2 regions of the Streptomyces sp. NBC_00659 genome follow, and region 1 is predicted to be linked to the other one. Evidence: riboswitches for the same ligand, from Rfam matches in the RefSeq annotation. Region 1 holds a riboswitch; the other holds the start of a gene.
What was found. A riboswitch is a leader RNA that binds a small molecule or an ion and turns the genes downstream of it on or off. The one in region 1 is predicted to bind ZMP and ZTP.

Region 1 (7,007 bases):
CTTCATCTTCGGCGCCTTCCTGTTCGGCGTGGTCATCCCCCGGGAGCGGACCGAACACCTGCGGACCCAGATCCACGAACGCATCGGGCAGCTGAGCAGCGTGCTGCTCCTGCCGGTCTTCTTCCTCGTCGCCGGCCTCCAGGTCGACCTGTCCGGGATCGGCGCGGACGGGCTCGGCGACCTGGCCCTGATCCTCCTGGTGGCCATCGGCGGCAAGTTCACGGGCGCGTTCTTCGCGGCCCGCGCGCACAGGATGCCGGCCCGTCAGGCCGCGGCGCTGGCCACCCTCATGAACACCCGCGGCCTCACCGAACTCGTCGTACTGAGCATCGGCCTGCACATGAAGATCATCGGAGCGGAGCTGTACTCGCTCATGGTGGTGATGGCTGTGGTGACGACAGCGATGGCGGGACCACTGCTGCGCTGGATCATGCCCCGGCGGTTCGTCGAGGCGGAGACCACCCCCCGGCACAGCCCGCCGCAGCAGGCCGTGAGCAGCAGGCCGTGAGCGGCAGAGCGTGAGGAGAGAGAAGAGATGACTCACCGAGACGACTGCCGGTGCGGGTGCGCCCTCGCGTCCTGGGCCGCCGACAGCGGCCCCGCGGCCCCCGCGGGCGGAATCCTCGGCTGCGGCGCGTATCTGCCGGAGCGGGTGGTCGACAACGTGGAGGCCGCCGCCTCGGCGGGTGTCACCCCGCAGTGGATCGAGACCAGGACCGGGATCCTTGCCCGGCGCTACGCGCACCCGGACCAGGCAGCCTCGGATCTTGCGGAACGGGCCGCCCGCGCCGCCCTGCGCGACGCCGGCCTGGGCGCCGACCAGCTCTCCCTGGTCGTCGTGGCCACCTCCACCCCGGACTTCCCGCAGCCGCCGACGGCCTGTCTGCTGCAGGACCGGATCGGGGCACGGCACGCCGCGGCCTTCGACATCAACGCGGTGTGCAGCGGCTTCGTCTACGCGCTGGAGGCCGCCCGCCGCATGGTGCCGCCGGGCGGGCACGCCCTGGTGGTGGGCGTGGACATCTACTCCCGGATCATCGACCCGGCCGACCGGCGCACCGTCTCCCTGTTCGGTGACGGCGCCGGCGCGGTGGTCGTCGGCCCGGTCACCGAGGGCCGGGGAGTCGTCGCCACGCGGCTGGCCAGCCACGGCGAGTACCACGACCTGATCAAGGTCCCGGCGGGCGGCAGCCGCATGCCCGCCTCCAAGGAGACCCTCCAGGACGGACTGCACTACTTCACCATGGACGGCTACGGGGTGAAGACCTTCGTCAGGGACCATCTGCCCGGCGCCGTCCACCGCTTCCTCTCCGCCACCGGCGTCGCCCCCACGGCGATACGCCACTTCGTCCCCCACCAGGCGAACGGCCGGATGATCGACGCCCTGCTGCCGGAACTGAACCTGCCGAACGCCACCGTCCACCGCACCCTGCGCCACTACGGCAACACCGGCGCCGCATCCGTTCCCGTCACCCTCGCCGCAGCCCGCGACCACCTCACCCCGGGCGACCTCGTCCTCCTCGCGGGTTTCGGCGGCGGCATGACCACGGGGCTGACGCTGCTGCGCTGGTGACGGACGGTCGGTTCGTCACCGGCCGGGAGCGGATACCGTGAGGGACGACAGCGAGCCCGCCGGCGAAACGCTCACCGGCGCCGCCGCGCGCCGCCACCGTCCGGGCGTTCCGCTCCTCCCCGCACGAACGGAACCTTCGACAGCACCGAGGCGTACGAAAACCCCCGGGCCGCACCGGTATCGACCCTTCCGCCGCACCTTCGTCCGAGTTTGCCCCACCGCCCGAACCGCTCTACGCTGCTCCGTAGTCAAACTTGATCAGTACAGTTGCCTCCGGGAGCCCGCGTGACCCTGCCCGAGACCGGCTACACCCCCACCGCCGAGGAACGCGCAAGCCTGGACGCCTGGTTCCAGGAGTACGACGCCCACTGCACCAAGGCGGACGTCGAGCGGATGGCGGACATGGCCGTCTTCCCCCTCAACCTGATCAGCGACGACTCCGCGGGCGACGGCAGGTCGGCTCAGTGGAACCGCGGCCGGTTCATCGACACCATGACCCACGTCATGGGGGACGGCACCGCGGACATCACCTTCGACAACACCCGCACCCCCGTCTTCCTCTCCCCGTCCATGGCCGTGGTCTTCACCCACTCCACCGTCACCACGGCCGACCGGACCCACGACATGACGTACGCCGACATCCTGATCCGCAAAGCCGGCACCTGGGCCTTCCAGACCATGATCCAGTCAGGCTGGGGCGACAACCTCTGACCGCCCCGCGAGCCGGCGGCAGGCAGGCACCCCGCGCGGGCAGCCGGGCCCGTCCGCCCCGATCGGCCCGACACGGACGGCCTGCCGACCGAGGAACCCGCTCCGGCCGTTCGGAAACCGGCACCCGCGCGTCAAGCGCGCCGCCACACAGGTGTCCGGCTCCGGAACGCTCGAGCAGGCTTCCCGCAACGTCGATACACGCTGGGAATACGGCCAGGACTGCACCAACTCGTACCACGGCGGCGGCACGAAGACCCGCCACGGCGGGCGCCGGCGCGACCGCGCCTGGCTGACCGGTGTGAGCATGCTGCGTCTACTACAGTGCGGCGTGGGCTGTGACTGGCGCTGAGGTGGAGCACCACCGGGGAGCGGTCTGACGAGACGTCATTGCCGTGCGCCTGGGCGAGTGGTCGGCAATGCCTGGAGGCAACGATGTCCGCGACTCGGACGGCCCAACTCATGGACGGCACCAACCTCGCCAAACGCATCATCGAAGAGGCTGCTGCCAAGGCGGCAGAGATCTCACGGCGTGGGGGAACCAGTCCCTGTCTCGCGACGGTGCTGGTGGGGGAGGACCCCGCGTCGGCCACCTATGTCCGCATGAAACGGGCGCGGTGCGCGAAGGCGGGCATCCAGTCCCGGCACATCGCTTTGCCCGCCACCACCACGACCGCCGAACTGATCGACACCCTCGCCGGCCTGTCCGGCGATCCGGACGTGCACGGCATCCTGCTCCAGCACCCTTGCGGACCGCACATCGACGAGCGAGCCGCGTTCGAGGCCATCGCCCCGGAGAAGGACGTCGACGGGGTCACGATGCATTCGTTCGCCGCGATGAGCTTCGCGCTGCCGGGCTTCGCGTCCTGCACTCCAGGCGGAATCATGCGACTGCTGGAGGCGTACGACGTCGACCTCGCCGGCAAGCACGCCGTCGTGGTGGGCCGCAGCCCGATTCTCGGCAAGCCGGCCGGGATGCTCCTGCTCGCCAAGAACGCAACGGTGACGTACTGCCACTCCCGCACGGCGGACCTGTCGGCGATCGTCCGGGAAGCAGACGTCCTGGTAGCGGCCGTGGGACGGCCCCGGCTGATCCGGGGTGAGGACATCAAGCCCGGCGCGGTGGTGATCGACGCCGGATACAACCCGGGCAACGTCGGCGACGTGGACTTCGACACCGCCCGCACCCGCGCCTGTCTGATCACTCCGGTGCCCGGCGGCGTCGGGCCGATGACCATCGCCGTCCTGCTGGCGCAGACCGTGGACGCCGCCGCGAACCAGCTCGGAATCCAGCACCAATGACCTCCTGACCAGCAGCCCCTTGGCACCAGGCCAGAAGGGTCCCCGCTCGGAATGGGAGACCTCGTAATCGGGCCGGCCGGCAGTTCGTTCTCTGACAGCGGCTCGCCACCCGTGAGGGCGGTGAGCCGCCGAGGACGCGGCTCCGCAGAGTGCCAGCCGGCCTTGGCGGATGCCTCGGCTCGCGCTCGGGTGCCGGTACGAAGGGACTGCTGAGCACTACTGCGACCCGGAGGCAAGAGAGTTCGACTTCTCCGCGAAGCCGATCCCGGGCGACGACAACCAGGCGGGCGGCAGCATCCTGAAGAGCTTCTACGCCAAGAACCGCATCATCGGCGGAATGGACGACGGCTTCATCGTGAAGATCGTCACCTGACCTGTGCTGCGGCGGGAGCGGCCCTGGCACCGGCCGCTCCCGCCGCAGCCGGTTCACGATGTGACGGGCCAGAACTGCACGAGGTAGCGCTCCACACCGTGGCCGGTGCCCTCGCCCTCCGACAGGGCTGCGGCCTCGGCCCGGCCTGCACAGTGGACACGGACGTGCCACGAACCACCGGAATCCGCCAGCGTGATCAGGTCGTCCATCCGGCCCGTGTACATGGACCACACGGCTACCTGACCACTGGCCGACTCGAAGTCGGCCTCGGCCCTCTCGTCCCAGCCGGCCCGCTCCTGCTGGGACGGAGGCCCGTCCCACACTTCGACGCTGACCGCGGCGGTGTGGGTATGGCCACCACTGGTGATGTCCAGACGTCCCGGGTGAGTGCCGAGGAACGCACGCCGGTTGAAGTCGTCCGGGAAGGGAACCGGCAGATCCGCGTCATCGGACTCCTGCAACCCGAAGGCATGAAAGCCGACATACGCATGCACATCCTGCTGCCGCACAAGCTCTGCCATGAGCTCCCCCTCGACAACGGATCTCACCGAAACCGGCGATGCCGCCGGTACGGCCGGGAGATCCGAACCGATACCGGGATCAGGCGGCGACGAGCTCCTGCTCGCGGTCCGGCGTTTTGACCTTGGGCTTCTTGTTCGGCAGCGAGAGCCGGAAGACCTTGTGCCACGCGGAGAACACCTGCTTGGGCAGCGGGCCGGTGACGTACTCCAGCTCGTACTTCTCGAACAGCGCACGCACCTTCACCGCGACCTCGGCGTACCGGTTGCTCGGCAGGTCCGGGAACAGGTGGTGCTCGATCTGGTGCGACAGGTTGCCGGTCATGAAGTGCATGGCCCTGCTGCCGCTGATGTTCGCCGAGCCCATCATCTGGCGCAGGTACCACCGGCCGCGCGTCTCGCCCCTGATCGACCGGCGCTCGAAGACCTGTACGCCCTCGGGGAAGTGCCCGCACATGATCACCGAGTGGGTCCAGATGTTGCGGACCAGGTTCGCGGTGAACGTGGCGGCGAGCGTGGGGAGGAACGACGGGCCCGACAGCAGCGGGTGGATCACGTAGTCCTTGAGCACCTGCTTGCGGATCTTGCGGCCCACGGCCTTGGCCCGCGCGCGGAACTCCGGGCTCTTGCGGCGGCGCTTGTGCAGGTTCTTGCCGAGCTCCAGGTCGTACGCTGCGATGCCGTACTCGAAGAAGCAGGCGTTGATGAAGTTCCACAGCGGCTGGCCGAGGTGGAACGGGTGCCACCTCTGGTCCTCGTCGACGCGCATGATGCCGTAGCCGAGGTCGTTGTCCTTGCCGATCACGTTGGTGTACGTGTGGTGCAGCTCGTTGTGCGAGTGCTTCCACTGCTCGGACGGCGAGACGTGATCCCACTCCCAGGTGGTGGAGTGAATCTTCGGGTCCCGCATCCAGTCCCACTGGCCGTGCAGGACGTTGTGGCCGATCTCCATGTTGTCCATGATCTTCGCCACGGACAGCCCGGCGGTGCCGAGCAGCCACGCGGGCGGGAAGATCGAGAACAGCAGCACGCCCCTGCTGACCAGCTCGAGCCTGCGCTGCGCCGAGATGACCTTACGGATGTAGGCGGCGTCCTTCTCGCCGCGGCCGGCGATCACCTCGTCGCGGATCGCGTCCAGCTCGCGGCCCAGCTCCTCGATCTGCTCCGCGGTCAGGTGGGCGGTGGGGTCGATGGCGGTCAAGGTGCTCCTACCGTTCGATGTCGCAGGGGCCCGCCGCGGCGGACACGCAGGTCTGGATGAGGACGCCCGGCTCGGCCTCGGTGATCTCGCCGGTGCGCAGGTCGCGGACGGCGCCCGCCTTGAGCGGCGTGACGCAGCCGAAGCAGATGCCCATGCGGCACCCGGAGGGCATGAGCACGCCGGCCTCCTCGCCGATGTCCAGCAACGGCGTGGCGCCGTCCGCGTCGACGGTCCTGCCGGTGGCGCTGAACGTGACCTCGCCGCCGTCGCCGGCGACGACGATGCCGGGGCGGAAACGTTCGGTGTGCAGGCGCTCCTGGACGCCGTGCTCGCTCCAGTGCTCTTCGGCGGCGTCGAGCAGGCCCGCGGGCCCGCAGGCCCAGGTCTCGCGCTCGGCCCAGTCGGGCACGAGTTCGCCGAGACGGGCGATGTCGAGCATGCCGTCCGTGTCGGTGTGCACCTCGGTGAGCCGCAGCTTCTTGTCCGCGACCAGGCCGTGCAGCTCGTCGCGGAAGATCACGTCCTGCGGCTGCGGCGCGCAGTGGACCATGACGACGTCGTCGAACTCGATATCGCGCAGCATGCCCATCACGGGCGTGATGCCGCTGCCGGCCGTCAGGTAGAGCACCTTGGCGGGCTTGGCCTGCGGCAGCACGAAGTCACCGGTCGGCTGGTCGAGCTGGATCAGCGTGCCCGGTTTCGCCCTGCGGACCAGGTGGTTGCTGACCTTGCCGTCCGGGATCGCCTTCACGGTGATCGTGACGCGGCCGTCCTGGCGGTCTGTCGGCGAGGTGATGGAGTAGGCACGCCACAGGCGCACCCCCTCGACGTCGACCCCGATCCGCACGTACTGACCGGCCGTGTGGCCGCGCCAGCCCCGTCCCGGCCTGATCACGACAGTCGCGGCGTCCCCCGTCTCGGGGTGCACGGCCTCGATGCGCCCACGCAGGTCAGCACCCGCACGCAGCGGGCTGACCAGGTCGAGGTAGTCCGACGGCAGCAGCGGCGTCGTGACCATCTCCAGCACTTTCCACGCCCTGCTGCGAAGGGCTGCACTCGTCATGACCCCAGCTTGCTGCGCCTCAAGGCGTAAAGTCCTGACCGCAGGACGTAAATCTGGTCGACTGAATTGTTCGCAGGGAACAAAACGTGAGCCATGCAATTCGGAGGGCCGGCGAACTGGCCCTGGACGAGACGACGGTCACCGCACTTCGGGCCGCGCTGAAGACCACCGCCGACGAGGTCGTCCAGGCGATCATCGACGAGGTCCCTCCCTACGCAAACGCCCTTGCGGGCCACATGGGCGCCACCATCCGCCGAGCCGTCCGCACC
Region 2 (7,007 bases), 9.6 Mb from region 1:
GCACCCCGCTGGGTGCCGTGGCGCTGGCCTGCGCCTCCATCGACGACGTCCTGGCCTGGTCCGTGCTGGCCGGCGTGGTCGCCCTCGCCGGATCGGCCGGCCCGGACCAGTGGCGGATCCTGCTCGCGGTGCCCTACGTCCTGGGCATGCTCTTCGTGATACGGCCGCTGCTGCGCCGCGTCACGGAACGCGGCGACGGCCCGCGGCTGAACCAGACCTGGCTCGCGTGCATCCTCGCCGGCCTGCTGGTGTCCGCCGCCGCCACGGAGTGGATGGGGCTGCACTTCATCTTCGGCGCCTTCCTGTTCGGCGTGGTCATCCCCCGGGAGCGGACCGAACACCTGCGGACCCAGATCCACGAACGCATCGGGCAGCTGAGCAGCGTGCTGCTCCTGCCGGTCTTCTTCCTCGTCGCCGGCCTCCAGGTCGACCTGTCCGGGATCGGCGCGGACGGGCTCGGCGACCTGGCCCTGATCCTCCTGGTGGCCATCGGCGGCAAGTTCACGGGCGCGTTCTTCGCGGCCCGCGCGCACAGGATGCCGGCCCGTCAGGCCGCGGCGCTGGCCACCCTCATGAACACCCGCGGCCTCACCGAACTCGTCGTACTGAGCATCGGCCTGCACATGAAGATCATCGGAGCGGAGCTGTACTCGCTCATGGTGGTGATGGCTGTGGTGACGACAGCGATGGCGGGACCACTGCTGCGCTGGATCATGCCCCGGCGGTTCGTCGAGGCGGAGACCACCCCCCGGCACAGCCCGCCGCAGCAGGCCGTGAGCAGCAGGCCGTGAGCGGCAGAGCGTGAGGAGAGAGAAGAGATGACTCACCGAGACGACTGCCGGTGCGGGTGCGCCCTCGCGTCCTGGGCCGCCGACAGCGGCCCCGCGGCCCCCGCGGGCGGAATCCTCGGCTGCGGCGCGTATCTGCCGGAGCGGGTGGTCGACAACGTGGAGGCCGCCGCCTCGGCGGGTGTCACCCCGCAGTGGATCGAGACCAGGACCGGGATCCTTGCCCGGCGCTACGCGCACCCGGACCAGGCAGCCTCGGATCTTGCGGAACGGGCCGCCCGCGCCGCCCTGCGCGACGCCGGCCTGGGCGCCGACCAGCTCTCCCTGGTCGTCGTGGCCACCTCCACCCCGGACTTCCCGCAGCCGCCGACGGCCTGTCTGCTGCAGGACCGGATCGGGGCACGGCACGCCGCGGCCTTCGACATCAACGCGGTGTGCAGCGGCTTCGTCTACGCGCTGGAGGCCGCCCGCCGCATGGTGCCGCCGGGCGGGCACGCCCTGGTGGTGGGCGTGGACATCTACTCCCGGATCATCGACCCGGCCGACCGGCGCACCGTCTCCCTGTTCGGTGACGGCGCCGGCGCGGTGGTCGTCGGCCCGGTCACCGAGGGCCGGGGAGTCGTCGCCACGCGGCTGGCCAGCCACGGCGAGTACCACGACCTGATCAAGGTCCCGGCGGGCGGCAGCCGCATGCCCGCCTCCAAGGAGACCCTCCAGGACGGACTGCACTACTTCACCATGGACGGCTACGGGGTGAAGACCTTCGTCAGGGACCATCTGCCCGGCGCCGTCCACCGCTTCCTCTCCGCCACCGGCGTCGCCCCCACGGCGATACGCCACTTCGTCCCCCACCAGGCGAACGGCCGGATGATCGACGCCCTGCTGCCGGAACTGAACCTGCCGAACGCCACCGTCCACCGCACCCTGCGCCACTACGGCAACACCGGCGCCGCATCCGTTCCCGTCACCCTCGCCGCAGCCCGCGACCACCTCACCCCGGGCGACCTCGTCCTCCTCGCGGGTTTCGGCGGCGGCATGACCACGGGGCTGACGCTGCTGCGCTGGTGACGGACGGTCGGTTCGTCACCGGCCGGGAGCGGATACCGTGAGGGACGACAGCGAGCCCGCCGGCGAAACGCTCACCGGCGCCGCCGCGCGCCGCCACCGTCCGGGCGTTCCGCTCCTCCCCGCACGAACGGAACCTTCGACAGCACCGAGGCGTACGAAAACCCCCGGGCCGCACCGGTATCGACCCTTCCGCCGCACCTTCGTCCGAGTTTGCCCCACCGCCCGAACCGCTCTACGCTGCTCCGTAGTCAAACTTGATCAGTACAGTTGCCTCCGGGAGCCCGCGTGACCCTGCCCGAGACCGGCTACACCCCCACCGCCGAGGAACGCGCAAGCCTGGACGCCTGGTTCCAGGAGTACGACGCCCACTGCACCAAGGCGGACGTCGAGCGGATGGCGGACATGGCCGTCTTCCCCCTCAACCTGATCAGCGACGACTCCGCGGGCGACGGCAGGTCGGCTCAGTGGAACCGCGGCCGGTTCATCGACACCATGACCCACGTCATGGGGGACGGCACCGCGGACATCACCTTCGACAACACCCGCACCCCCGTCTTCCTCTCCCCGTCCATGGCCGTGGTCTTCACCCACTCCACCGTCACCACGGCCGACCGGACCCACGACATGACGTACGCCGACATCCTGATCCGCAAAGCCGGCACCTGGGCCTTCCAGACCATGATCCAGTCAGGCTGGGGCGACAACCTCTGACCGCCCCGCGAGCCGGCGGCAGGCAGGCACCCCGCGCGGGCAGCCGGGCCCGTCCGCCCCGATCGGCCCGACACGGACGGCCTGCCGACCGAGGAACCCGCTCCGGCCGTTCGGAAACCGGCACCCGCGCGTCAAGCGCGCCGCCACACAGGTGTCCGGCTCCGGAACGCTCGAGCAGGCTTCCCGCAACGTCGATACACGCTGGGAATACGGCCAGGACTGCACCAACTCGTACCACGGCGGCGGCACGAAGACCCGCCACGGCGGGCGCCGGCGCGACCGCGCCTGGCTGACCGGTGTGAGCATGCTGCGTCTACTACAGTGCGGCGTGGGCTGTGACTGGCGCTGAGGTGGAGCACCACCGGGGAGCGGTCTGACGAGACGTCATTGCCGTGCGCCTGGGCGAGTGGTCGGCAATGCCTGGAGGCAACGATGTCCGCGACTCGGACGGCCCAACTCATGGACGGCACCAACCTCGCCAAACGCATCATCGAAGAGGCTGCTGCCAAGGCGGCAGAGATCTCACGGCGTGGGGGAACCAGTCCCTGTCTCGCGACGGTGCTGGTGGGGGAGGACCCCGCGTCGGCCACCTATGTCCGCATGAAACGGGCGCGGTGCGCGAAGGCGGGCATCCAGTCCCGGCACATCGCTTTGCCCGCCACCACCACGACCGCCGAACTGATCGACACCCTCGCCGGCCTGTCCGGCGATCCGGACGTGCACGGCATCCTGCTCCAGCACCCTTGCGGACCGCACATCGACGAGCGAGCCGCGTTCGAGGCCATCGCCCCGGAGAAGGACGTCGACGGGGTCACGATGCATTCGTTCGCCGCGATGAGCTTCGCGCTGCCGGGCTTCGCGTCCTGCACTCCAGGCGGAATCATGCGACTGCTGGAGGCGTACGACGTCGACCTCGCCGGCAAGCACGCCGTCGTGGTGGGCCGCAGCCCGATTCTCGGCAAGCCGGCCGGGATGCTCCTGCTCGCCAAGAACGCAACGGTGACGTACTGCCACTCCCGCACGGCGGACCTGTCGGCGATCGTCCGGGAAGCAGACGTCCTGGTAGCGGCCGTGGGACGGCCCCGGCTGATCCGGGGTGAGGACATCAAGCCCGGCGCGGTGGTGATCGACGCCGGATACAACCCGGGCAACGTCGGCGACGTGGACTTCGACACCGCCCGCACCCGCGCCTGTCTGATCACTCCGGTGCCCGGCGGCGTCGGGCCGATGACCATCGCCGTCCTGCTGGCGCAGACCGTGGACGCCGCCGCGAACCAGCTCGGAATCCAGCACCAATGACCTCCTGACCAGCAGCCCCTTGGCACCAGGCCAGAAGGGTCCCCGCTCGGAATGGGAGACCTCGTAATCGGGCCGGCCGGCAGTTCGTTCTCTGACAGCGGCTCGCCACCCGTGAGGGCGGTGAGCCGCCGAGGACGCGGCTCCGCAGAGTGCCAGCCGGCCTTGGCGGATGCCTCGGCTCGCGCTCGGGTGCCGGTACGAAGGGACTGCTGAGCACTACTGCGACCCGGAGGCAAGAGAGTTCGACTTCTCCGCGAAGCCGATCCCGGGCGACGACAACCAGGCGGGCGGCAGCATCCTGAAGAGCTTCTACGCCAAGAACCGCATCATCGGCGGAATGGACGACGGCTTCATCGTGAAGATCGTCACCTGACCTGTGCTGCGGCGGGAGCGGCCCTGGCACCGGCCGCTCCCGCCGCAGCCGGTTCACGATGTGACGGGCCAGAACTGCACGAGGTAGCGCTCCACACCGTGGCCGGTGCCCTCGCCCTCCGACAGGGCTGCGGCCTCGGCCCGGCCTGCACAGTGGACACGGACGTGCCACGAACCACCGGAATCCGCCAGCGTGATCAGGTCGTCCATCCGGCCCGTGTACATGGACCACACGGCTACCTGACCACTGGCCGACTCGAAGTCGGCCTCGGCCCTCTCGTCCCAGCCGGCCCGCTCCTGCTGGGACGGAGGCCCGTCCCACACTTCGACGCTGACCGCGGCGGTGTGGGTATGGCCACCACTGGTGATGTCCAGACGTCCCGGGTGAGTGCCGAGGAACGCACGCCGGTTGAAGTCGTCCGGGAAGGGAACCGGCAGATCCGCGTCATCGGACTCCTGCAACCCGAAGGCATGAAAGCCGACATACGCATGCACATCCTGCTGCCGCACAAGCTCTGCCATGAGCTCCCCCTCGACAACGGATCTCACCGAAACCGGCGATGCCGCCGGTACGGCCGGGAGATCCGAACCGATACCGGGATCAGGCGGCGACGAGCTCCTGCTCGCGGTCCGGCGTTTTGACCTTGGGCTTCTTGTTCGGCAGCGAGAGCCGGAAGACCTTGTGCCACGCGGAGAACACCTGCTTGGGCAGCGGGCCGGTGACGTACTCCAGCTCGTACTTCTCGAACAGCGCACGCACCTTCACCGCGACCTCGGCGTACCGGTTGCTCGGCAGGTCCGGGAACAGGTGGTGCTCGATCTGGTGCGACAGGTTGCCGGTCATGAAGTGCATGGCCCTGCTGCCGCTGATGTTCGCCGAGCCCATCATCTGGCGCAGGTACCACCGGCCGCGCGTCTCGCCCCTGATCGACCGGCGCTCGAAGACCTGTACGCCCTCGGGGAAGTGCCCGCACATGATCACCGAGTGGGTCCAGATGTTGCGGACCAGGTTCGCGGTGAACGTGGCGGCGAGCGTGGGGAGGAACGACGGGCCCGACAGCAGCGGGTGGATCACGTAGTCCTTGAGCACCTGCTTGCGGATCTTGCGGCCCACGGCCTTGGCCCGCGCGCGGAACTCCGGGCTCTTGCGGCGGCGCTTGTGCAGGTTCTTGCCGAGCTCCAGGTCGTACGCTGCGATGCCGTACTCGAAGAAGCAGGCGTTGATGAAGTTCCACAGCGGCTGGCCGAGGTGGAACGGGTGCCACCTCTGGTCCTCGTCGACGCGCATGATGCCGTAGCCGAGGTCGTTGTCCTTGCCGATCACGTTGGTGTACGTGTGGTGCAGCTCGTTGTGCGAGTGCTTCCACTGCTCGGACGGCGAGACGTGATCCCACTCCCAGGTGGTGGAGTGAATCTTCGGGTCCCGCATCCAGTCCCACTGGCCGTGCAGGACGTTGTGGCCGATCTCCATGTTGTCCATGATCTTCGCCACGGACAGCCCGGCGGTGCCGAGCAGCCACGCGGGCGGGAAGATCGAGAACAGCAGCACGCCCCTGCTGACCAGCTCGAGCCTGCGCTGCGCCGAGATGACCTTACGGATGTAGGCGGCGTCCTTCTCGCCGCGGCCGGCGATCACCTCGTCGCGGATCGCGTCCAGCTCGCGGCCCAGCTCCTCGATCTGCTCCGCGGTCAGGTGGGCGGTGGGGTCGATGGCGGTCAAGGTGCTCCTACCGTTCGATGTCGCAGGGGCCCGCCGCGGCGGACACGCAGGTCTGGATGAGGACGCCCGGCTCGGCCTCGGTGATCTCGCCGGTGCGCAGGTCGCGGACGGCGCCCGCCTTGAGCGGCGTGACGCAGCCGAAGCAGATGCCCATGCGGCACCCGGAGGGCATGAGCACGCCGGCCTCCTCGCCGATGTCCAGCAACGGCGTGGCGCCGTCCGCGTCGACGGTCCTGCCGGTGGCGCTGAACGTGACCTCGCCGCCGTCGCCGGCGACGACGATGCCGGGGCGGAAACGTTCGGTGTGCAGGCGCTCCTGGACGCCGTGCTCGCTCCAGTGCTCTTCGGCGGCGTCGAGCAGGCCCGCGGGCCCGCAGGCCCAGGTCTCGCGCTCGGCCCAGTCGGGCACGAGTTCGCCGAGACGGGCGATGTCGAGCATGCCGTCCGTGTCGGTGTGCACCTCGGTGAGCCGCAGCTTCTTGTCCGCGACCAGGCCGTGCAGCTCGTCGCGGAAGATCACGTCCTGCGGCTGCGGCGCGCAGTGGACCATGACGACGTCGTCGAACTCGATATCGCGCAGCATGCCCATCACGGGCGTGATGCCGCTGCCGGCCGTCAGGTAGAGCACCTTGGCGGGCTTGGCCTGCGGCAGCACGAAGTCACCGGTCGGCTGGTCGAGCTGGATCAGCGTGCCCGGTTTCGCCCTGCGGACCAGGTGGTTGCTGACCTTGCCGTCCGGGATCGCCTTCACGGTGATCGTGACGCGGCCGTCCTGGCGGTCTGTCGGCGAGGTGATGGAGTAGGCACGCCACAGGCGCACCCCCTCGACGTCGACCCCGATCCGCACGTACTGACCGGCCGTGTGGCCGCGCCAGCCCCGTCCCGGCCTGATCACGACAGTCGCGGCGTCCCCCGTCTCGGGGTGCACGGCCTCGATGCGCCCACGCAGGTCAGCACCCGCACGCAGCGGGCTGACCAGGTCGAGGTAGTCCGACGGCAGCAGCGGCGTCGTGACCATCTCCAGCACTTTCCACGCCCTGCTGCGAAGG

Region 2: another riboswitch for ZMP and ZTP. It lies ahead of OG410_RS42415 (bifunctional 5,10-methylenetetrahydrofolate dehydrogenase/5,10-methenyltetrahydrofolate cyclohydrolase); the one in region 1 lies ahead of OG410_RS00045 (bifunctional 5,10-methylenetetrahydrofolate dehydrogenase/5,10-methenyltetrahydrofolate cyclohydrolase).

Annotation. Positions count from the first base shown of each region.
Region 1 covers NZ_CP109031.1:6,571-13,577, reverse strand. The annotation lists gene OG410_RS00060 (cation:proton antiporter domain-containing protein) at 1-508, shown strand, start outside; gene OG410_RS00055 (3-oxoacyl-ACP synthase III family protein) at 536-1,573, shown strand; gene OG410_RS00050 (nuclear transport factor 2 family protein) at 1,859-2,284, shown strand; ZMP/ZTP riboswitch at 2,610-2,695, shown strand; gene OG410_RS00045 (bifunctional 5,10-methylenetetrahydrofolate dehydrogenase/5,10-methenyltetrahydrofolate cyclohydrolase) at 2,717-3,583, shown strand; gene OG410_RS00040 (hypothetical protein) at 3,753-3,956, shown strand; gene OG410_RS00035 (hypothetical protein) at 4,010-4,477, opposite strand; gene OG410_RS00030 (fatty acid desaturase family protein) at 4,557-5,675, opposite strand; gene OG410_RS00025 (ferredoxin reductase) at 5,683-6,738, opposite strand; gene OG410_RS00020 (PucR family transcriptional regulator) at 6,825-7,007, shown strand, end outside.
Region 2 covers NZ_CP109031.1:9,647,462-9,654,468, forward strand. The annotation lists gene OG410_RS42400 (cation:proton antiporter domain-containing protein) at 1-791, shown strand, start outside; gene OG410_RS42405 (3-oxoacyl-ACP synthase III family protein) at 819-1,856, shown strand; gene OG410_RS42410 (nuclear transport factor 2 family protein) at 2,142-2,567, shown strand; ZMP/ZTP riboswitch at 2,893-2,978, shown strand; gene OG410_RS42415 (bifunctional 5,10-methylenetetrahydrofolate dehydrogenase/5,10-methenyltetrahydrofolate cyclohydrolase) at 3,000-3,866, shown strand; gene OG410_RS42420 (hypothetical protein) at 4,036-4,239, shown strand; gene OG410_RS42425 (hypothetical protein) at 4,293-4,760, opposite strand; gene OG410_RS42430 (fatty acid desaturase family protein) at 4,840-5,958, opposite strand; gene OG410_RS42435 (ferredoxin reductase) at 5,966-7,007, opposite strand, start outside.